4 regions of the Alteromonas sp. P256 genome follow, and region 1 is predicted to be linked to each of the others. Evidence: predicted binding sites of a transcription regulator. Region 1 holds the regulator's gene; each other region holds the start of a gene.
What was found. The regulator sigma-54, encoded in region 1, starts transcription at its own class of promoters, with help from an activator protein. The targets are predictions, from matches to a motif close to GTTGGCACGNNNNTNGNNT.
Positions count from the first base shown of each region.

Region 2: the regulator sigma-54 is predicted to act here: its motif matches at 3,738-3,756, upstream of V7R39_RS11740 (Tll0287-like domain-containing protein).
Region 3: the regulator sigma-54 is predicted to act here: its motif matches at 2,556-2,574, upstream of V7R39_RS04420 (PEP-CTERM sorting domain-containing protein).
Region 4: the regulator sigma-54 is predicted to act here: its motif matches at 3,386-3,404, upstream of flgF (flagellar basal-body rod protein FlgF).

Region 1 is NZ_JAZETM010000001.1:550,351-556,132, reverse strand. Features, by position in the region: gene V7R39_RS02440 (HPr family phosphocarrier protein) at 1-17, opposite strand, end outside; gene rapZ (RNase adapter RapZ) at 52-894, opposite strand; gene ptsN (PTS IIA-like nitrogen regulatory protein PtsN) at 955-1,401, opposite strand; gene hpf (ribosome hibernation promoting factor) at 1,415-1,702, opposite strand; gene V7R39_RS02420 (RNA polymerase factor sigma-54) at 1,732-3,231, opposite strand; gene lptB (LPS export ABC transporter ATP-binding protein) at 3,309-4,034, opposite strand; gene lptA (lipopolysaccharide transport periplasmic protein LptA) at 4,037-4,633, opposite strand; gene lptC (LPS export ABC transporter periplasmic protein LptC) at 4,602-5,180, opposite strand; gene kdsC (3-deoxy-manno-octulosonate-8-phosphatase KdsC) at 5,177-5,743, opposite strand; gene V7R39_RS02395 (KpsF/GutQ family sugar-phosphate isomerase) at 5,744-5,782, opposite strand, start outside.
Region 2 is NZ_JAZETM010000006.1:251,312-257,093, reverse strand. Features, by position in the region: gene cydB (cytochrome d ubiquinol oxidase subunit II) at 1-1,125, opposite strand, end outside; gene V7R39_RS11745 (cytochrome ubiquinol oxidase subunit I) at 1,122-2,702, opposite strand; gene V7R39_RS11740 (Tll0287-like domain-containing protein) at 2,960-3,625, opposite strand; gene V7R39_RS11735 (sigma-54 interaction domain-containing protein) at 3,837-5,225, shown strand; gene V7R39_RS11730 (TonB-dependent receptor) at 5,312-5,782, shown strand, end outside.
Region 3 is NZ_JAZETM010000002.1:237,447-243,228, forward strand. Features, by position in the region: gene sodC (superoxide dismutase [Cu-Zn] SodC) at 1-358, opposite strand, end outside; gene V7R39_RS04415 (spermidine synthase) at 770-1,453, opposite strand; gene V7R39_RS04420 (PEP-CTERM sorting domain-containing protein) at 1,732-2,442, opposite strand; gene V7R39_RS04425 (efflux RND transporter periplasmic adaptor subunit) at 2,635-3,330, shown strand; gene V7R39_RS04430 (efflux RND transporter permease subunit) at 3,340-5,782, shown strand, end outside.
Region 4 is NZ_JAZETM010000001.1:304,865-310,646, reverse strand. Features, by position in the region: gene V7R39_RS01370 (CheR family methyltransferase) at 1-67, shown strand, start outside; gene flgB (flagellar basal body rod protein FlgB) at 272-703, shown strand; gene flgC (flagellar basal body rod protein FlgC) at 706-1,128, shown strand; gene V7R39_RS01355 (flagellar hook assembly protein FlgD) at 1,160-1,846, shown strand; gene flgE (flagellar hook protein FlgE) at 1,861-3,246, shown strand; gene flgF (flagellar basal-body rod protein FlgF) at 3,442-4,185, shown strand; gene flgG (flagellar basal-body rod protein FlgG) at 4,259-5,047, shown strand; gene flgH (flagellar basal body L-ring protein FlgH) at 5,059-5,751, shown strand; gene V7R39_RS01330 (flagellar basal body P-ring protein FlgI) at 5,767-5,782, shown strand, end outside.

The DNA.
Region 1 (5,782 bases):
GTTTTCTCAATGGTCACTAGTATTTACGCTCTTTTTTATGATTGCGAGTGATTAATTTAGCTCTCTGTGACGAATCTGCACATCCGGATGAATTTCACCGAATGTTTTTGACAACGTCTGCGCAATATAGACAGACCGATGCTGACCACCCGTACAGCCAATGGCTACCGTGACATAGCTTCTATTATTTCGCTCGAGATGAGGCAGCCATGTGGTCATTAAGTTTTGGATTTGCCATACAAATTTAGTTACCACAGGTTGTGAGCCAAGAAATACTTCTACAGGTGCATCTAAACCCGTCAAATGCCGCAAATCAGGCTCCCAGTGAGGGTTCGGTAAGAAACGAGCATCAAATACATAGTCGGCGTCTTTCGGTATACCATGCTTAAAGCCAAAAGATTCAAACACCAACACTAACCGAGAACTCTTTTTACCTAAAATCCGCTCGCGAATAATTTCGGCCAGCTGATGTATAGTAAGCTTATCGGTGTCTAAGTAGAGGTCAGCACGCTCAACAATAGGCCCAAGCAACGTTGATTCTGCCTTTATGGCCTCAGAGAGCGATTTATTCAATTTTGCTAGAGGGTGTAAACGTCTAGTTTCGCTAAAGCGCTTTACTAACACGTCGTCACTGGCGTCAATGTAAACAATCGTCATCGACCAAGATGAGGGAAGGTAGTCTAATATTTCTACCAAATCGTTGGGATTCTTTGGTAAATTGCGTACGTCGATACTCACCGCTACCTGATCGTATTCATCCACAACAGTATGGGTGAGCGTTGGTAGCAAATTGACGGGAATGTTATCGACACAATAGTAGCCCAAATCTTCCAGTGCTCTTAATGCCACCGACTTTCCTGAGCCTGAACGACCACTGATAATGATCAGCTTCACCGATATTTCTCCCTAAACAAAAAAATGACGAAAACGTCAATGTATCTTTTGAAACTGTCTTTAGATGCCAAGTGCTGAAAAAATATCTTCGTTGGTTTTGGCTCTTCGTATTGCTTTGACAGTGTCTTTGTCGCTCAGCTTACCAGCCACTGTCGCTAAGGTTTGTAAATGTCCCTCTGTCTGTTCTTCAGGCACTAGCAGTGCAAAAAATATATCGACAGGCTTTTCATCGAGAGCGTCAAAATTAATCGCTGGAATGCAGGTTACAATAATGGCCATAACGTGTTCTAAACCCGCTAAACGACCATGAGGGAGCGCTATACCGTTACCTATTCCTGTACTGCCCATCCGCTCTCTAGATAGAAGACTATTCAACACGGTGACTTGGTCAATGTCGGTATTGTCTTGGGCAGCAATATCGGAAATGATCTCTAATATTCGCTTCTTGCTATTGCACTGAACCGCACACTCGGTGCGGTCCAGGCTTACGATGGCTTTAATATCCATACTTAATTATCTATTAATGCTTTTTCAGTTTTTCCTTATGCTTGATCACCTGCCTGTCGAGTTTATCGACCATGCTGTCAATCGCTGCATACATATCGGTATTTTCTGAGGATGCAAATACTTCGGCACCACTTAAGTGCATCGTAGCTTCTGCTTTTTGATTTATTTTTTCTACGTTCAGGATGACATGCACATTAGAAATGTGATCAAAGTGACGCTCAAGTTTACTAAACTTCGTATCGACATAATTACGCAAAGAATCGGTGATTTCCACATGATGACCAGTTAGGTTGATTTGCATATTTCGTCTTCCTTTTTAATATAACGCCTTTAGATAAGGCTTTTGCGTTGGTTAGACGGGGGTATCGATAAAGACTCCCGGTATTTTGCTATTGTCCGCCGAGCGACTTTTATGCCTTGCTCTGCCAACAATAAAGCAATTTTGCTATCGCTTAATGGTTTGCTTGGCGTTTCTGCTGCTACCAATTTCTTTATTAACGCACGAATAGCCGTTGACGAACACTCGCCGCCAGACTCGGTTGCTACATGACTAGAAAAGAAATACTTCAATTCGTAAATACCGCGCGGCGTATGCATATACTTCTGAGTCGTTACTCGCGATATTGTGGATTCGTGCATATCCACCATTTCTGCGACATCATTGAGCACCATTGGTTTCATCATTTCTGGTCCGTGCTCAAAAAATCCCATTTGCTGCTGAACGATACAGTTAGCTACTTTCATTAAAGTATCGTTTCTAGACTCTAAACTCTTTATAAACCATTTAGCTTCTTGCATATGAGAACGAATAAACTGAGAGTCACTGCTGTTCTTCGCCTTTCGACTCATTGCTGCGTATTGCTGATTTACACCTAGCTTAGGCAAGCTGTCGGGGTTGAGTTCAACAGTCCAGCGACCGTTTTTCTTCGCCACCGATACATCTGGAATAACATACTCAGGCTCTTTAGTAACTAAAGCACTACCTGGGCGAGGATTCAAGGTTTGAAGTAAACGCATTGCCTCGCGCAGTTCATCTTCCTTCAAGCGGCTCTTGCGCATAAGGGTTCTATAATCTTTGCTACTGAGCAGGTCAGAATAGTCCTCAATGAGTCTTCTCGCTTCATCTAACCAAGGCGTGTCGTCAGCAAACTGGCGCAGCTGCACCATTAAACACTCTTGCGGAGAGCGAGAGCCAGAACCGATAGGGTCAAACATTTGAATGCGTTTCAGTACACACTCAACTTCATCTAATTCGATTTCTTCTTCAACATTTTCTGTTTCGATATCTTCAAAATTTACCGCTTCTAATATCTCATCTAGCGTAGCGGTTAAATAACCGGACTCGTCAATCGAGTCGATAATGGCAACAGCGATAGCTCTGTCGATATCAGAAAAAGGAGTTAAACGCATCTGCCAAAGCAGATGAGTTTGAATGTCGTCAGTGGTTTCGCCTTGGAAAACGTGGTCATCATCGTTATTTGACGGGCCAGGCGCAGGCGCTGAAGAGGCTGAGTAATATTCGTCCCAGGTGCTATCAATTGGCAGTTCATCGGGTAAGTCGTTCTTTTCTAAAGCATCACCCGACTCTAGTGTGTCGCTGGACGCTGACGCGGTAGCTTCGATTTGGCTATCGTCATTATCCATATTGTTTTTTTCTGCCTGAGGCTCGTCATTACCTTCTTCTACTTCTAACAGAGGGTTTGAGTCGAGGGCCTCCTGAATCTCCTGTTGAAGATCGAGTGTAGACAGCTGCAGCAGCTTGATTGCCTGCTGCAACTGTGGAGTCATCGTTAGTTGTTGACTAAATTTTAACTGTAAAGATGGTTTCATCTATATCTTATTTTAATGCTCTTGAGTGAATATACCTGAGCGCTTATGAAAAATGACAATTAGGTTACACACAATAACTATAGCCTGAATTGTTCGCCTAGGTATACATCCCTTACTTTTTGATTACTTAAAACCTGTTCCGCCGTTCCTTGCGCAATAAGTTCACCATGACTTACGATGTACGCCTTTTCACAGACATCCAATGTTTCTCGAACGTTGTGGTCGGTAATGAGTATACCCAACCCTCTGTCGCGCAAGTGCTGTATTATCTTCTTTATATCATTAACTGATATGGGATCAACACCAGCAAAAGGTTCATCAAGCAAAATAAATTCAGGTTTTGCTGCTAATGCTCGTGCTATTTCTACTCGGCGACGTTCTCCACCGGAAAGACTCATGCCCATACTATTACGTATATGGTTGATATTAAATTCATCAAGTAGCGCATCGGCTTCTTCTTCCTGCTGCTGTGAATTTAAATCCTTTCTGGTTTGTAAAATCGCCATAATATTTTCATGCACAGTGAGCTTTCGAAAAATGGACGCTTCTTGTGGTAAATAGCCAATACCGCCTCTTGCACGCTCATGCATAGGCTGATGAGTTAATTCATTATCATCAATAGATATTTGGCCTTTATCTGAGGGAACCAACCCTACAATCATGTAAAAGGTTGTGGTTTTGCCGGCGCCGTTAGGCCCCAACAACCCAACAATTTGCCCGGTAGAGACTGACAGGCTAACATCAATCACTACCTGTCGTGATTTGTATGCCTTAGCAAGGTTCTTTGCACTAAGAGTTGCCATCGTTACTGCTCGCTTTTGCCGTCGTTGTTGCCGTCACCATTGCTACCGTCATTATCGTTACCGTTATCATTTTCGCTGGTCTCGTCGTTCGCTTTGCGAATAGACTCAGGCGTAAATACGGTAGTAACGCGTCCACTAGCATCATCAGCACCACCTGTGGCTAGCAGTTGTTCGGTGATCATATCAAAGGTAATGCTGTTGCCTTTAACTTGGCTTGTATCCTGTTTAAGTTCTGCGTTTCCGGTAAGAGAAATAGTGCGCTTAGCCACTTCATACCGTATCTCGTTCGCCCTTGCAGATACAGGGTTACCGTCTTCAAGTTCTTGCGAATAGCTGGCCGGGTTTCCACGAGCAACAAAAATCTCGCGGCCGCTTCCTTGTGAGGCAATAACTTCAACTTCGTCAGCCTCGATGATAAGCGAACCTTGAGTAATAAGTACGTTGTTTTTATATAGCGCTGTCTTATTTTTACCATCGATGAACTGGGAGTTAGAGCCAATCTCGATAGGCAGCGTAAAATCATTTTCATTACTTAATGCAGGGCTAGTGCATAGCACTAGCAGCGCACTAGTTGCTAGGAGAATACGTAGTTTGTACATGGTCGATAAGCTCATAATTTTGGGTGCGCAGGTTTGCGTTGAATCCGTTACTTTGAATAACATATTGCATGCCGCGTATTTCTACGGGTTGATCTGACGTCATCTGCTTGTTATTCAAATTAATTTGAATGTATTCAGTGGTAATTGACTTTACAAAGTCGTCCTGACTTTGGTTTTCAATTGTCACATTGTTTTCTAATTGTATTAATTCATTGTTATACAAGGTTCCCTCTTGCGCTGTCACGACCCACGGTGAACCTGCATCATTCGTATAGAGAGTGTAGTTTGGCCGGTCGAAAGAAACAAAGCCAAGCTGGTCGTAATGCTCCATGGAAGAAGCGAAAACTTTATGGTTCAGTTGCCCTTCATTGTTATAAAGGGTTGTGGTTAAGTTTTTGGCTTTATAAGCAGGCTTTAACGCATCCAGTCCTTCAGACGTTTCTAATACTGGGCCTTCCTCCATCCAGGTAGGAATGTACATCAGCATGGCTAAAATAAATAGCGCCGAAATACTTATGCCAAGACGGTTGAAACCGAATTGATTCATACGCTGGCCCCGAAGATACCGTTGCTTACGCCTTGCGCCTGCAAAATCGTGTCACTTATCTCTCTCACTGCGCCATAACCGCCCGGTAGGGTGGTGATCCAATTTGCTTGTTTCACAACATAGGGGTGTGAGTCGGCAACGGCTATTTTAACGCTCGCGTGTTTAAACATGCCGGTATCAGGCATATCATCACCAACAGCGGCGACGTGTTCAGGTGATAATTCAAGGCGGCCCATAAGCTGTTTTAACGCGTCGAACTTGTTCTCTTCGCCTTGAATAATATGCGCTACCTGTAGTGCCTTCATTCTGTTGTCAACAATAGCTGAGCGTCTACCGGTAATCACCGCAACATCAATGTTATGACTGACAAGTGCTTTAACGCCGTACCCGTCGCGAGTGTGAAAGGCTTTTAATTCCTCACCGTCATTTCCAAGATAAATCCGTCCGTCTGAAAAAACACCGTCAACATCACACACCAACAGTTTAATATTGGCTAGTGCATCAAATAAGTCCGTATTGAGTTCGGTGTACAGCGTGGTTGTCGTGTCCTGTTTCTTGTTCATTTACAGTACTCCTGCTTTTAATAGCATATGCATATTAAA
Region 2 (5,782 bases), on a different contig from region 1:
AGTATGAGATTGGTCTAGGTCGTCGTTTTTAATGCGACCGCGCATGACATAAAAGCTGTACGCTGTGTAACTCAGCACAATGGGAACAAAGATGCATGCGACGATAAACATCACGTTTAACGTAAGGTGACTTGAGGTAGCATCCCAAACGGTCAGGCTTGCATTCGGCATGGTGATACTAGGCATTAAAAAAGGAAACATAGACACACCAGCAGTCAAGATGACACCCGCAATGAAAAGCGCACTCGATACAAAAGCCATACCTCCTTTGCCCTTTTTAGAGAAAAACGCACAGGCAAGGCCAGCAACAACACCCAACACGGGAGCTATAATGGTTAGCGGATAATCGCGGTAGTTGTTTAACCAGGCTCCAGCTTCCACTGCCACCTCTTTTTTTAGCGGGTTTGATGTGGCTAACGTATCAACGGCAGAGGTAATCACAAAGCCGTCTAAGAACGCTACCCAAATACCCGCAAGAACGAACAGCACAACCCCAACTAAACTCAACACAATAGAGACGGCGCGCGCACGAACCTCAATAAACCCATCGGTTTTCATTTGCAGCCACGTAGCGCCGTGATTCAGCAGTATGGCTACTGACAATAAGCCAGCCACAAGTGCAAAAGGCGTAAGCAAGCCAAAGAAAGACCCGGTGTAGGTTGAACGCAAGGTGTTGTCCATCTCAAAAGGCACACCTAACAACAGGTTTCCAAAGGCGACACCGAAGATAAGTGAAGGGATAACGCCACCGGCAAATAACGCCCAATCCCACGCTTTTCTCCACTGAGGGTTAGGTAACTTACTGCGGTAATCAAACCCAATAGGGCGCATCCAAAGTGCAATCAATGTGAGCGCGAGGGCGAGATAAAAGCCCGAAAAGGCTGTTGCGTAAATCATGGGCCAAGCGGCAAAAATAGCGCCCCCAGCAGTGATAAACCATACCTGATTGCCATCCCAATGAGGGCCTATGGTGTTGATCATAACGCGGCGCTCTTTATCGTTTTTACCGATGAGGGTGAGTAGCGCACCCACGCCTAAATCGAAACCATCGGTAACCGCAAAGCCAATAAGCAACACGCCCACTAAGCACCACCACACCACACGAAGCATCTCGTAATCAATCATGCTTTTGCTCCTTCATTGTCGATATCAATTAGCTCGAGTTCAGATTCACTCTGCGTTTCTTCAGGTGGTACTGGGCCTTTTTTGGCAAACTTCTTCATTAGGTAAAAAGCGATGATAAACATGACAGTATAAAACGCGGTGTAGGCAACCATAGTGGTCACAACATCACTGACAGCAAGATTAGATACAGAGGCATGCACGGGTAATATTTCTGCAATTGACCATGGCTGACGTCCATATTCGGCCACAAACCACCCTGCTTCACTGGCTACCCAAGGTAGAGGCAAGCTAAACAAAGACGCTTTCAACAGCCAGCGGGGCTGAGTAATTCGGTGTTTCGTGCTGTAGTAAAAGGCACAGATAAACAGCGCTAACATGATAAAACCAGACGCCACCATTAACCGGAAACTCCAGAACAGCGGAGCGACAGGCGGAATACTGTAGTCCACAGCTTGTTGCAACGCTAAGTCAGACGGATTGGTTACATCGTTAGCGTAAGGCTCTAACAGCATGGCATAGCCTAAACTGTCTTTGTGCGTTTCAAACGTGGCGAGTTCTTGCTCCGTTGCCGTGCCGCTTCGCACGCTATCAAGCAATTCATAAGCTTTGATGCCCTCTAAAATGCGCGCTCGATTCTGTTCTTTGAGATCTTTTATCCCTGTGACTTCTTCGGTGAGAGAGCGAGTGGCAATAATGCCCATAGCCCACGGGATTTGAATTGCATATTCAGTCTCTTGCTTTTCGTCGTTAGGCAATCCAAATACAGTAAAGGGAGCAGGCGCTGGGTGCGTCTCATACTCAGCTTCAACCGCCGCAAGTTTTACTTTTTGCACATCGCCAAGTTCATACCCGCTTTCATCACCTAATACGATAACCGACAGAGTTGCTGCTAAGCCAAAGCTGGCGGCAATAGCAAACGAGCGGCGAGCAAATGCAATATGCTTGTGATTGAGTAGGTAGTAACTAGAGATGGCCAATACAAAGATTGCGCCGGTGACGTATCCTGCTGAAACCGTATGCACAAACTTAACTTGCGCCACAGGATTGAAAATAACCTCAGCGAAGCTCGTCATTTCCATGCGCATAGCTTCAAAGTTAAACTCTGCGCCTACTGGGTACTGCATCCAGCCGTTAGCAATTAAAATCCACAGTGCAGAGAAATTTGAGCCAATGGCTACCAGCCACGTTGCCATAAGGTGTTTCACCTTAGACATTTTGTCCCAACCAAAGAAAAAGAGACCTACAAAAGTCGACTCTAGAAAAAACGCCATTAATCCTTCGATGGCAAGGGGAGCACCAAAAATATCACCCACGTAATGAGAATAATATGACCAATTCATTCCAAACTGAAATTCCATGGTAAGGCCTGTCGCCACGCCAATAGCGAAATTAATACCAAACAACTTGCCCCAAAACTGAGTCATTTGTTTGTATATTTCTTTACCGGTCATGACATAGACCGACTCCATAATGGCAAGCAAAAAGCTAAGCCCCAAGGTTAGGGGTACAAATATAAAGTGGAACATTGCGGTTAACGCAAATTGCCACCGCGATAGTTCTATTAACGTATCGCTCATGGGTCATCTCCCTCGTATCTTAGGTGCGCAGCTCGCACCTGGCATTGGTTAAAATAATTGGCTTAATGCATTTAACAGCTAGCAGCAAATCTCACCTGCTGTAAAAGCAACGAGCAAACTGATATACCGTGATAAAAATTATTGCATGGAGGAAAAGGAAGGGTTTTGATCTAACGCAAGTGACTGACGAGATCAAAAGTGCCAAATTTGACAGTTAAATGACAAATCTGACACAACATGAGCATGAATGCGGGCAACTATTCTGCTTGTGGCTTGGGTGGCAAATAGGTAAGAGAAAAGGCACCTCTTAAACTTCCAACATCAAATCCGGTGGCCTCGTCGTTGGGGTATGCGTCTTTGATGGTACGGTAAACGTCGGGCGCGATATTATTGCCATGGCACGCTGTGCATACTTGGCCAGTTTGAATAGCCTTCATATATCGCACTTCTCCTGTCTGCTCATCCACATGCATTGCTTCTAAAGGGCCTGGCAGTTTTTGTGATAGCTGCTCAGCAAAGTGAGCTAGTTGGGTTTGTTCCCAGTCATCTGCGGTATTGTTAGGATTTCGTACTTTTAATGCGGTTCTACCTACTGTCCAACCCTCGTTACTTAACGACTTTGCTATGGGCTCTGCCACCAGTTTACACTCTGCTACGCCGGCCTCTAAGCCACCGCGTTTAATTGCTTGCTGCAGCCTTGCTTTCAGCTCGCCTCCGAGGGCTTTTGCATGACCTCTGGCTTCCATGCGAATGCCTTCTAAATGGTCTGGTGAAGCCGGTTTCTGTGTTGCATTTGCCGTCCCTGAGGCCAGTATGACCGTAGTGCAAGCGAAGGCACTGATGATCACAAGCGCTTTGCGCAGAGACGTTTTTTTGCTAGTACTTATACTTGTCGCGATATTGTCAAATGAGTAGGGATTCATCTTGCCAACCTTAGGTGTTGAGTGTTTGTTAAATTCCTCAGTGTTTTCGCACTATTTCAACGTATTCCAGCGGTGAAAAGGCTGCCTTAACAGCAAAGGTTCTGCGTTTGATAAACAAGCAACGTGCCAACGTGATAGTATTTGGAATAATAAATTAGGATTAGCTAATGTACTTTGTGAGTGCGATATGAATATCTCTATTATTCAAGCCATGATTAACGCCATTGATAAGCCTGCTATTTTTATTAGCCCTAACTACGTTATTGAAGCCGTTAATAAACCGTATCGGGACACCTATCCCGTTGATATAAAATTAGGTTTCAGCACTTGCTATCACGTGTCTCATCGAAACAACAAACCATGTAATGAATGCGGTGAAACCTGTCCAATGCAGGAAAGTAAAAAAACAGGCAGGGCCGCGAATGCGGTGCACATTCACGCCACCAATGAAGGCCAAAGCTATTGCGACATCCTCATGCGGCCAATATTCGGTAGCGCGGGGGAACTATTAGGCTACCTGGAAATATTGGATAAGCTGACATTTGCGTCGAATAGCCCGTCCCCCGGTAAAATGATTGGTGAGTCTGACGCGTTTAAAGCCATGCTGAACAAAATTAACCGTGCGGCAAAATCAGATATTTGTGTACTTTTACAAGGTGAAACCGGAACGGGAAAAGAGCTTGTATCACAAGCTTTGCACTCTGCAAGTTACCGTGCCAACAAGCCTTTTGTTGTGATTGAATGCACAGGGCTGTCTGATGCGTTATTTGAAAGCGAGCTCTTTGGTTACGAAAAAGGCGCTTTCACTGGTGCGTCTTCAAGTAAAAAGGGGCTGGTTGAAGCCGCTGAGGGCGGCACATTGTTTTTTGATGAAATTGGTGACGTACCATTAGCCATGCAGGTGAAATTACTGCGCTTATTCGAAACTCAAACCTACCGCCCAGTGGGCAGCACGACTGTAAAAAAAGCGAACTTCCGACTTGTTTGTGCGTCTCACAAAAACATAAAAGCAATGGTTCAGCGTGGCGAATTTAGACAAGATCTTTATTACCGAATAGCAGGGTTTCCCATTCAGCTGCCGGCCCTGCGAGAGCGCCCTGACGACATTCCAATGTTAGCTACGCATATTTTATCGGCGCTAGCAGAGAAGAAACGCCTTCACAAAACGGTGTTAAACCGCCTTTCCACTTATTCCTTTCCCGGCAATATTAGAGAGTTAAAAAATATTATTGAGCAGGCAGCGCTGCTTGCGAATGAAACAACAATTCGTGAGCACGACCTGCCTGAATCTATTTTTGACGAAGTTACTGATAGTCCTACTGGTAGCGCTACGAATATCAGCACCGATAATACATTCAACCGTGCAATTAACGGTTTATTTGACAGCACATTTACTACACACGCTGTCGCAAATTCAGACGCACTCTTAAAAGAAGATATTATGACACTTGAGCACGCTGAAGCAGATTATCTAAAGCAGGTTTGTCGTAATTATACTGGCAGTGTAGAAGAACTCGCTGAAGCCTTAGACGTAAGCGTGAGAACACTTTATCGGAAACTCCAAAAGACAAATATCAAAATAAAAGGAGCTTTCTCTTAAGCTTATGTTTTGAACCAGCCCTAACTCAGTTTTATCATTTGCCTATAGACGGCTTCCCGCAAAAAGCGCTAGGATAATCGAAACATTTGGGGAGACGAGATCATTATTCGTTTTACGCTTACCACGCTGTTGTGCTTATCATTGCTAATGCAAAATGCATTGGCACTGGGTCTTGCTGCGTTTTCAATGCAACAGGCACAGCTTCTTGCAAGCGAAGACATAGAGCGCCCACGTTTTTTGAGCGTTTTACTTGGCTTCCACTTGGTATTACTGGCGGGCTAGCAGATGGATTTAACTATATTGGCAACCTTGATTTAGAACACGAAACTGCACGGCAATTTGAAATAGGCATCGATTACACCACGGCATCGTGGCAAATCTCACCCCGTTTATTTTATCAAGAAATAGAGAATTATATTGCCGGCTCGCCCTCTTCGAACATGGCCGCAAACATGTTTTCCACCATGATGTCTGGGCAGGCCCCCTTTATGTGGAGCAACACTGACGCAGTGATAACGGGGGCCGATGTTACTGTTTACGGACAGCTTTCGGACACG
Region 3 (5,782 bases), on a different contig from region 1:
CGCCTTCATGGCCTTTTTCAGACCAGGGCGTTCTATGTTTGCCTGTGTCTTCGGGGTCGAAGTGTCCGCCTGCTGCGCCACCCAGTACTTTTTTACCGTCTTTCATTGAAGGTGAGCAATCGCCATTCTGATGCACGTGAAAACCATGCACGCCTGGTGTTAATCCTGAAAGGCTGGGCGTAAACACAACGCCGTCATCGTCATAACTACTCACCATTACGCTGCCAATACTATTGCCAGTTTCTAGGTTTTTCATCATAACCTCTTTGCCATCATCGTTATGATGGCCCGCGAAACAACCTGCGCTTAGTAGTAATGAAATTGACCCTGCGAGGGTAAATTGTAGACGTTTCTTCATGATGTTCTCCTTATCTTCATATTCAACGTTATTAAGCACTTGTGGCTAAGTATAAAGAGAGGGAGCACAAAACAAGCCAGTTTGATGTGTGAATAACATAAACGCTGCTGGCCCTAGTGAGAGGAGCTCTCAAGCTATGTTTAGGTTAAATGTCTACTGGTTAGTACCAGCGCTTAATCATGCAGATCACGCGCTATTATGAAAAAATTACCGAAACATTTTTTATCTCGTCACGCTTTTTTACTTGGCTCACAACGGTGTTTTTAGTAACCGGCAGGGTATCTTGAAAGCAATACCAGAGGTGAATGAAAGGCATACTCTTCAGAGACAGCTGTAAGATATAGCTGATAAAAGATATGCCGTAAGCGACAGATGGTAATGAACATCGTTGTGGCTTAGCGCATTTAAGCTTCAATCCAGAGTTTTTTTAGCTAGGAAAATAGTGTGCTTACTTCCTTTTCCTTTGCGAGCTCTGGCAATACGAGTAGACACTTTGTAGCCTGCATTTTTTAAACGCACGGAAAACAAATAATCAGGCCCAGCTGACCATATGGCAAGCATACCGCCAGGTTGAAGCACATTATAGATTTCTTTTAAACCGTCTATTGAATATATCCAGTTATTGTCAGAGTGCGTTAGGCCTTCAGGTCCATTGTCCACATCGAGTAATATTGCATCAAACGTTGGCTTTCCCGTATTTAAAAGGTGTTTAACATCACCAACGACAACATTCGTTCTAGGGTCTTGAAGTGGGTTTTTAGCGCAGTTGCCAAGGGGGCCTTTGTTCCATTCAACAACTTCAGGAATGAGCTCGGCAACAGTAACCTTTGAGCTCGGCGTAACTTCGTTTAAGGCCGCTTTTAGTGTGTACCCCATGCCTAAACCGCCCACTAAAACGTGTGCGTTTGGTGTTGTTTTAAGGTGAGCACATCCCATTTGAGATAACTCTTTCTCTGAATTGAATACGCGGCTATTCATCAATTCGCCACGAATTCCAGAAAGCCTAATACTAAATTGCTGATCTCGCTGAGAAAAGGTTAACTCGCCACCATCATTTGGAATTCTAGCTGTACCCAATTTAACCCATGAAACCATGTGAACACGTGCCCTTTTAACCGTATATATTGCGTGAATTGAATGTCGGCGAGCAGAGTAGCACAGAAATAAATGAGGGCAGAGCCAAATTAACTCAACGGCATTTGGTATTCGCTTTATAAAATTTACGATTGAACGCTGAAGAAAATGGGCAAGGTTGATGGAAGGTGAATAAGGTGCCAATAAAAGCACCTTAAACGTTGAACTGGTTTACGGTGTGAGTAACGTCGCCCGTGCAATATCCGAGCGACGCAATAAAAGCAACGATTCACCACGATTTAGCAGTGGTTGTTGCTTTTTGCTCTTACTTGGCGCCTGCGCAGTAGCACTGCGCCACCAACAAGTATCAAAGCAAGTGCGCTAGGCTCTGAAACTGTCTGGGTTTCAAGCGCTTTTACTGAGAACATTACGCGACCATTTGGCTTAAAATTTGTGCCAGAATAATTGGGGTCAAGCTCCCAATTAAAGGTTGCAGTGCCACCAATGGTGCTAAACTCCATACCACTGTCGTTCTGTAAGTAAAACGTCTTTTTGTTATCTCGGTTTACACCAAAATTAAGCCCATCTACCGAAAAAGTGAGGCTTGAAGAAGAAAACATGCCATCAAAACCACTAACATTCATCCAAATACCCACGGTGTTCCAAACACCCTCATTGGACGTGTGAGTTAACACTAAGTCATCTAAAATAAAAGTAGTGACTAAATTGGAACGGCTCAATGACCACGTAAATTGATGCGAAAATGTGTCTGTACTACTGACATTTTTCCAGAACAAATCACGTGATGTATTATTACCCCACTGTTGCCCTTGGGACAAGAACACGTCTTTACCTGCAGTAGCGCCAGTCGATAAATTCTCATCAACCTTTACTTCTGAAAAGAAAAGTTTTTCGTATTCATCTGGTTGGCCAATCAAAACCAAAGACGCGAAAGAAACGTGTGAAAAAACCAATAGTACGCTTAGAAAGGTTAAACGCAAAATTGTCATGACTACCTCTTATAAAGCTATTGCTTCAACAACAAAAAAGAAATCACCTGATCGAGTTATCAGCTGAGCGATTTTCAACATGGCCGCGCTGACTGCACTATTTAGTGCATGACAAGAAATAAACGTGCCAGTTTTATTTTTAATTATAAAACAATGGCTTAATTTGATTTTCCTTTTAGGGTGTAAAATTATTTGACGCTTAAAAGCTGTCTTTGCATAAACAGCAATGCTGTATCAAATGCCGAATCGGCTCTTTTAAGTGCTCAACAGCAGCTTGACGATACTATTATTACTGTACCTTACGATAGTGTCGTTTCTGAGGTGTTGGTAGAACCCCAAGAGCAAGTTGGCGCGTTGCAACCCATTGTGCGTATATTGCGTCAAGATACTCGCTCTCAAATTGAAGTGCTTATTGACGAGAGCCTAGCAACACATTTAGCTATCGGCTCACATCACGTGGCAAGTGTTCCGGCACTTTCCATCGATACCCTCGATGTTACTTTACAAGAAATTACTGCAAATAATTCACAATTAACTACTTACAGAACGACCTTTGTAACCAACGACGTCTTGAGAAATGCTATCGACGGCTTAAGTGCCACGGTGTCTATCTCTATCACACCTTCAAATACAGGTTTTCGGTGGTTTATTCCACATGGAAGCTATCTCATCATGCCAAAAGGGGAAGCCTACCTGTTTAGAATTGATGAGCAGGAGCAGCGTCTTGAGCAGGTGGCAATAAAAATTGGTGACTTTAATGAAGAGGGCGTTTTTGTTTCTGGCGAACTTAAAGAAGGGCAATGGGTTGTGAGTAGAGGCGTTAAGTATTTGTCTAATGGTCAAACCGTGCACGCTGGGGTTAATCGCCCTGAACTAATTAATGAATAAGGGCACGCTATGAATATCACGACTTTGGCAAATAAATATCCGCCGTTTGTATTCACTGTTCTTGGTTTACTGATGGCGATGGGGATTTACAGTTATTTTACATTGCCGGCACAAGAGGATCCTAAAATCACAATTCGTGAGGCTGTGGTAACTACAAAATTTCCGGGGCTTGACGCTCAGCAAATGGAACTACTGGTAACTAAAAAGCTAGAACAAGCTATTCGCAAAGTTTCTAAGATAGAAGAGATAAGAAGTACTAGTCGCAACGGCGTGTCTATTATTCACGCAAAAGCCTACGATCACCTATTTGAACTTGATCAAGTGTGGGATGATTTGCGCGAAAAAGTTGACGAGGTGTACCCTCAACTACCTCAAGGCACAATGCAGCCTGTTATCAATGATGACTTTGGTGACGTCGCAGTAATGACATTTGCGCTGGTGGGTAAAGACTACAGTATGTATGAAAAACAACAATATGCCCATCATATTCAAGATCAACTGTACACAGTAGACGGTGTTAAAACAGTTGACTTACATGGCGTGCAGACAGAGCAAATTACAATTGAGTTTTCGAGTTTAGCGTTGTCTAAATTAGGAATGCCGCTATCACAGGTTTTATCACAGCTATCAACACAGTTACTGTTAAAGCAGGGAGTGCCCGTTGATAAACCCAATAATGGTTTTTCGGTTGTTATTGATAGTACCACCGAAACGGTTGACGACATTCGAAATAAGCCTATTCAATTGCCAAACTCCAACGACACCGTTGCGCTCAAAAGTATTGCCAACGTTAGTCGTCAAGCTGTTTCACCGCCCTCGCGTTCAGCGTTTTTCAACGGACAGCAAGCCATCGTTTTTTCCATTACTATGCTAGATGGCTTCAGAGTGTTGAAATTTGCTCCAAGGCTATTAGATAAACTGGACTTGATGCGCGACAGTTTGCCAGCAGGAACGTCATTGCACATCATCACGTATCAAGCAGAACAAGTCGAAAAAGCCGTATTTGGTGTTACAACAAACGTATTACAAACTTTGGTTATTGTACTTGCCGTAGTCGTTTTCTTTCTCGGAATACGGGTGGGGTTAATAGTGGGTACAATAGTTCCAAGTGTAATGCTAGTAACCCTCGCAGTTATGGGGATTTGGGGTATTCCGCTTGAGCGAATGTCGCTGGCTACAATGGTTATTTCGCTTGGGCTCTTAGTTGATAATGGTATTGTTATCGCCGAAAACTTTAAACGAAAGCTAGAAGAGGGTTCAAGTAAATCAGACGCCCTTGAGAAAACAGGCGAAGAGCTTTCACTTCCTCTTTTATCCTCAACACTCACCACTGTTTTATTTTTCTTACCGCTTATGCTGGCAGCACATTCGGCGGGTGAGTATACGCGCTCTATTTCCCTAGTGATCTTGATATCACTATTGAGTTCTTGGCTCTTAGCAATGATGGTTACCCCAATTTTATGTAAGAAATATATGCAACAGCCGGTAACTGAAAGCAAATCATTGCCGCAAAAAAAGAATACTAACTCAACCGTCTTCGTCAAAATAGAGAGACATTACGCAACGCTGCTAAATCGCTGTTTGAATAATAAACTTCCGACTGGTGCTGCGTTAATTTGTGTATTTTTTATAGGGATTTATGGCATTAGCAACGCACCAGCAGAGTTTTTTCCTAGCAGCGATAGAAAGCAAGTTCTGCTCACTTTAGATTTTCCGACACAAACCTCGCTGACAACAACAAACCAATATGTAAATGAGGTTTTTAATTTAATTCAAACAAATGATTCACTGCAATTTATAGAAAACGCTGTTGCGTATACAGGTTACGGCGGGCCGCGTTTTGTGCTGTCGCTTGCACCACTTGATCCAGCCGATAATAAAGCGTTCATGGTGCTATCGGTAAACCAAGAAACTCAAATGCAACAGGCATTGTCTGATATACGACGTACGTTTGCCGATAATTTTCCCTCTGTGCAGATACGAGCTACTGACATGTTTCTTGGTCCATCAGACCCTGGCATTATTCATGCTCAAATTAAAGGACCAGACGCAGAGCACGTATATCAGAAAGGTTTACAGCTACAACAAAAAATCGCTTCAATACCGGGTGTGATTGATGCGTGGCAGGATTGGGAAAACCCCACTCCTCAAATTCGAGTGAAAATAAATAACGTAAAAGCGCGACGTGCGGGTATTTCGACTCAAGATATCTTTTCAGCGTTGTCTATGTTCTATCGTGGAAACTCAATAGGGAGCCTGATTGAGGGAGATGACGAGATACCACTTGTTGCTATTGGCCAAAAGGGTGAGAGGCGCTCGATAGATACGCTAAAGCGAATTAATGTTAATCCCCAAGGAGACCCTGAAATAATGTTGTCTCAAGTGGCTTCACTGGTTGTAGAAAGTCAATATGGCGCAATACAAAGGGAGGACTTTAGTCGAACTGTAACCG
Region 4 (5,782 bases), 250 kb from region 1:
CAGCTCAGCCAGCGACACTTACTCTATGGTTAAATGCCAACCTGGCCTCTACTATCAAAAACGGTAGGGGGGTATCAAAATAAATTAGGGTAGTTTGAAAGCTGAATTTTATAGGCTTTTTTCATTATCCGACTCCGTATTCTGCAAAATATCAAACGTCAAAATCCAAACTGGCACTCGCCTTGCTAACTATTTCACTAGAAGGTAATTAATACCTTTCTGATGGCACAACACGCATCAGAGGGGAGTGAAAAGTTAGGGGTCATAGTCAATGGCGATCAATCTAGATAAGTTAGTAGGATTCCACGAATCAGCGCTTAAGATCCGCACTGAGCGGATGGAAGTCATCTCTGGCAATCTAGCGAACGCAAACACCCCTGGCTATAAAGCAAAAGACATCGATTTCAACAAAGCCATGCAGTCAGCTTTAAACGAAGGTGTTCAGGGCCAACATAAAAGCACCGGTGGACTAGTTCGTACCAATGAACGCCACCTAAGCGGCAATCCTTCGTCAGTCGCGGCAAATTTTGACATGCAATACCGTATCCCTACTCAACCTGATACGGGTGATGGCAATACTGTTGAAGTTCAGTCTGAAAGGAATCGCTTCCTAGATAACGGACTTCGCTACCAAGCGAGTTTGCAGTTCTTAAACGGAAAGATTAAAGGCATGAAAAAAGCACTAGGCTCTGGAGGGCAGTAGCAATGGGTTTATTTAACGTTATGCAGATATCAAGCACGGGTATGGAGGCGGAGAATGTTCGCCTTAACACCACGGCTAGTAATATCGCAAATGCAAATTCAGTGAGCAGCAGCTACGAAGAGACCTATCGTGCACGCCACCCCGTGTTTGCATCAGCATTGCAAGATGCAATGAGCGACCAATCAAAAGGTGTGGGAGTTCAGGTTAAAGGCATCGTGGAAAGCGACGCGCCTTTACACGTTGAGTATTCGCCCAACAACCCTATGGCTGATGCTGAAGGCTATATTTATAAGCCAAACGTGAATATCGTCGAAGAAATGGCGAACATGATGTCGGCATCTAAGGCATATGAAACAAACGTTCAAGTGGCTGACACCACGAAGCGTATTTTCCGCCGAGTATTGCAATTAGGGCAAGGGCAATAATGCGCGGTTGGATTAATGTGAGGACAAACCAGTGAACACGATTAATAACACCGGCTTAAATAATGACCTCTTTTGGCAAGAAGAAACGGTGAAGATAGCTGACGGTACTGAGCAGCAGCTTACACAAGAAGACTTCTTCTCGATGTTGACAGAGCAGCTTGCTAATCAGGACCCGACAAAGCCAGTAGACAACGACCAAATGGTCGCCCAAATGACTTCGTTTACTATGGCTGATGGTATCTCTCAGCTAAACGAGAAGTTTGAAACGTTTGCGTCGTCAATGACGTCGAATCAGGCGCTTCAAGCATCTAGCTTGATTGGTCAGAACGTGCTTGTTCAAGGCAATGTTGGTTTCAAAGGTAGCGATGGTGAAGGAATTTCTGGTGTCGTTGTTAATGAAGGTACTGTACAGAATATGACCATAAGCGTTGAGAATCAGTTTGGTGAGGTTGTCAAAACTATCAATGCGGGCACGCAAACTGCGGGTAATATCGAGTTTGAGTGGGATGGTAGAGATCAGCAGGGCAATCTCATGCCGGCTGGCGAATACGTAATAAGCGCCACAGGCGAATTAAACGGCGAAGGTGTTCAAATGAACACAGCGGTCAATCGCCATGTAGGCAGCGTAAGCCTGGCTGGAAGCGGTCAAGGCGTCATTTTGAATTTGGATGGTGATGTCAGTATCAATCTTGACGACGTCATTCAAATCGGCAGTTAGTAGGAGAATCAAAAATGTCTTTTAATATTGCACTGAGCGGTGTGTCAGCCGCGCAAAAAGATTTGGATGTAACCGCCAATAACATTGCAAACGTCAACACGGTTGGCTTTAAAGAATCGCGGGCTGAGTTTGGTGATGTGTATGCTGCATCGCTACTTGCAGGTGGTAAAACCAAAGTGGGTGATGGTGTACTTACTCAGGAAGTTGCTCAGCAATTTTCACAAGGTAGTCTTCAGTTTACCAATACATCACTGGATCTTGCCATAACGGGTAATGGCTTCTTTGCTACGGTACCTGAAATTACCTCACGAGATTTCTCATTCACTCGTGCAGGTCAGTTTAAGCTGGATAACAATAATTTCGTTGTAAATAGCAACGGCGATAACTTGATGGGCTTCCCCGTAAACAACGATGGCACCAGTGCATCAGTTGCGTTAAGTACCACAGAGCCAGTTCGAATTCCTGATTCATCTGGTTCGCCTCAACAAACCTCTGAGGTGGATATTCGAATGAATCTACCTGCCGGAGATTCGGGACTAGACCCGCAGGACTTTGACCCAGAAGATCCATTGACTTACAACGCAGCAACGTCGGTTACTGTTTATGATTCACTGGGTGACAGTCATGTGATGACGTATTACTTTATCAAAGATAATGCTCCTACTGCCGACAACGAATGGTACGTGGCCACCGCTGTTGATGATACCTTAGTAGATATGACAGATTCGACAGGCGCTGATACCGACCCGGCTACAGCGGTACACTCTGTTGGCGGAAATACCGGAAATGCAGTAACGGCCTCAAAGCTGTTATTCTCTCAAGGCGGTGACTTTAACGGAATGCAAACACCAGATGGGCTTCCCACGTTAGACTTTAAAATGCAGACTGAAGCCCTTGGTCCTACTATTTTAGCTAACGGTTCTGATCCAACTCAGCAAATCAGTATTGATTTTAATCTAGACGTTAATAACGCTACACCAAACGAACCAACTCAGTTTGCATCTGCATTTGAAGTAACCTCATTAGAACAAGATGGTTTGCCGGTAGGCCGATTAACCGGAATTGATATCGGGCCGGATGGATTGGTAAGAGCAACCTTCTCAAATGGTACGTCTGAGCCCATTGTTCGTGTTGCGCTAGTCAGGTTCTCTAACGAGCAAGGTTTGACTCAGGAAAGTGGCACTCAATGGAAAGAAAGTATCTTATCGGGTGAGGCTCTTGCTGGTGAGGCAACTACTGGCACCTACGGTGAGATAAACTCGTCATCATTAGAGCAAGCCAACGTTAACTTAACCACTGAGCTTATCGATATGATCATCGCTCAACGTAACTTCCAGGCCAACTCTCGAGCTCTGGAAGTGAATAACTCACTTAACCAGACTATCTTGAATATTCGATAGGCTAAGTAGCTTAGCGCGGAAGAATAGAGCTCGTAAAATCAAAGCCGCAGATACAATCTGCGGCTTTTTACTTTTTAAAATCATAATTTTAGCTCTGCACCCTTACCCTAGTCAAAATCATCCCTCTAACTCCCACCATTCTGGCACTACCTTTGCAATCTCTGTATATGGTTTGAACAGAGTCAAAAGTCAGTCATGGATAAACTTCTCTATATTGCAGCAAGCGGTGCGTCTCAAGACCTTATGGCGACAGGTATTCGCTCGAATAACTTGGCCAACGCCCAAACGACAGGATTTAGAGCTCAGCTAGAGCAAGCGCGAGCAATGCCGGCTTACGGCGAAGGTTTGCCTACCCGTGTTTTTTCAATGACTGAAAGCCCGTCTAATAACTACGAATCTGGTCCTATGATTAAAACAGACCGTGATTTAGATGTGGCAATTCAAGGAGACGGTTGGTTTGCTGTTCAGGGCGACGACGGTCAAGAAGCCTATTCACGCAACGGAAACTTTAAATTAAGCACCGACGGAATTTTGACAGATGTTAACGGTCGCGCAGTGCTAGGGGATAACGGTCCGCTTTTTTTGCCAGTGCCTCTCGATAACCTGACCATTGCTGCGGACGGAACACTGTCAATGAGACAAGTTGGCGCACCGGCTAATGTGATAGAAACGGTTGGCAGATTAAAGCTAGTAAGCCCTAACTATTCAGATATGGAGCGTGGCACTGATGGTTTATTTCATATGAAAGACCGCTCGGTGGCAGACCCATCAGCTAATGTAAAAGTGATGTCGGGCATGCTCGAAGGCTCTAACGTAAACGCCGTTGAAGAAATGGTAGATATGATAAGCCTTCAGCGTCATTACGAGTTACAGGTAAAAGTCATGAAGCAAGCTGAAGAGCTCGATACCCGCGGCAATTCGATGTTGAGAATTTTGTAATAGCAAATTTCAATTTTTATTTAATATTTTTCTTTAACAGCAATACGTATCGTCGTGTTGTTTGGAGGTTAACATGCATCCAGCATTGTGGATTAGTAAAACCGGATTAGATGCCGCTCAAACTGACGTGGCTGTGGTTTCTAACAACTTAGCGAATGCCTCAACGGTAGGTTTTAAGAAAGATCGCGCCGTATTTGAAGATTTGCTCTATCAAAACATCAACCAACCGGGCGGCAGGTCGTCTGCAGATACTGAGCTGCCTTCAGGCCTTATGCTGGGCTCTGGTTCGAAAGTAGTGTCTACGCAAAAAGCCCACACTCAAGGCAATCTGCTAACCACTGACAACGCACTTGATTTATCTATTCAAGGGCGCGGCTACTTTGAGATTTTACAGCCAGATGGCACTACGGCATATACCCGAAATGGCCAATTCAGTTTAAACGACCAAGGGCAAATAGTAACCTCTGGCGCGGGTTATTTACTTCAGCCACAAATTGCGATACCGCCAGACGCTCAGCAAATTACCATTTCTCAGGATGGACAGGTGAGTGTTAGCGTTCGAGGGCAGGCACAGCCTCAGCAGTTAGGGCAAATTAATATTGCCGATTTTGTTAACCCAACAGGCCTGCAGCCGATTGGTCAGAATTTGTATTCAGAAACCGTGTCTAGCGGATTCCCAAATCGAGGTGTTCCAGGTCTTCAAGGACTAGGAATGTTAGCACAGGGCGCGCTGGAAACATCGAACGTCAACGTAACGGAAGAGCTCGTTAATTTGATTGAAAGTCAGCGACTTTACGAAATGAACTCCAAAGTTATCTCATCAGTTGACCAAATGCTGGGTCAAGTCATTCAGCAGCTGTAGGAGTGTTTACTATGTATCGTTTCGGTTATTTTTTTACTGCGCTAGTTGCTTTATCAGTTGTCACAGGGTGCGAGAGTACGCCTGATACACCGGTACAGGCAAACGATCCTTTTTATGCGCCAATCATTCCTGATTATCCCAGAGAAACGATCATTGAGGACGGTTCATTATTTCGCGGTCATTTAGCAAGAAGCCTTTACTCTGATGTCACTGCGCGTCAAGTGGGTGACATCATCACCGTTACGCTTAGTGAAAATACGGCGGCAACTAAGTCTGCAAACACGACTACATCAAGAGAAACTTCTGCCGAGCTTGACCCTATTATTGGGTTAGGTGGTAACGCGGTAAATATAGGTCGTGAATCCATACAGCTTGGCATTGATGGCTCAAACGATTTTGCCGGTGATGCTGCAGCTAACCAAACAAACAGCCTTCAGGGAAGTATCTCTGTCACCGTTGTGGATGTTTTACCAAACAGCAATCTTGTGGTGCGGGGTGAGAAGTGGATGACCTTAAATCACGGCGATGAATATATTCGGTTAACTGGAATAGTTCGACCGCTCGATATCGACCCAGACAATCAGGTTGAATCTACGCGTATAGCAAATGCGCGCATTCAATATAGCGGTACTGGATCATTCGCCAATGCACAAGAGAAGGGATGGCTAGGTAAATTCTTCTCTTCTACTTGGTGGCCGCTATAAATGATGGGGTTTCTTATGCGTGCTTTAACAT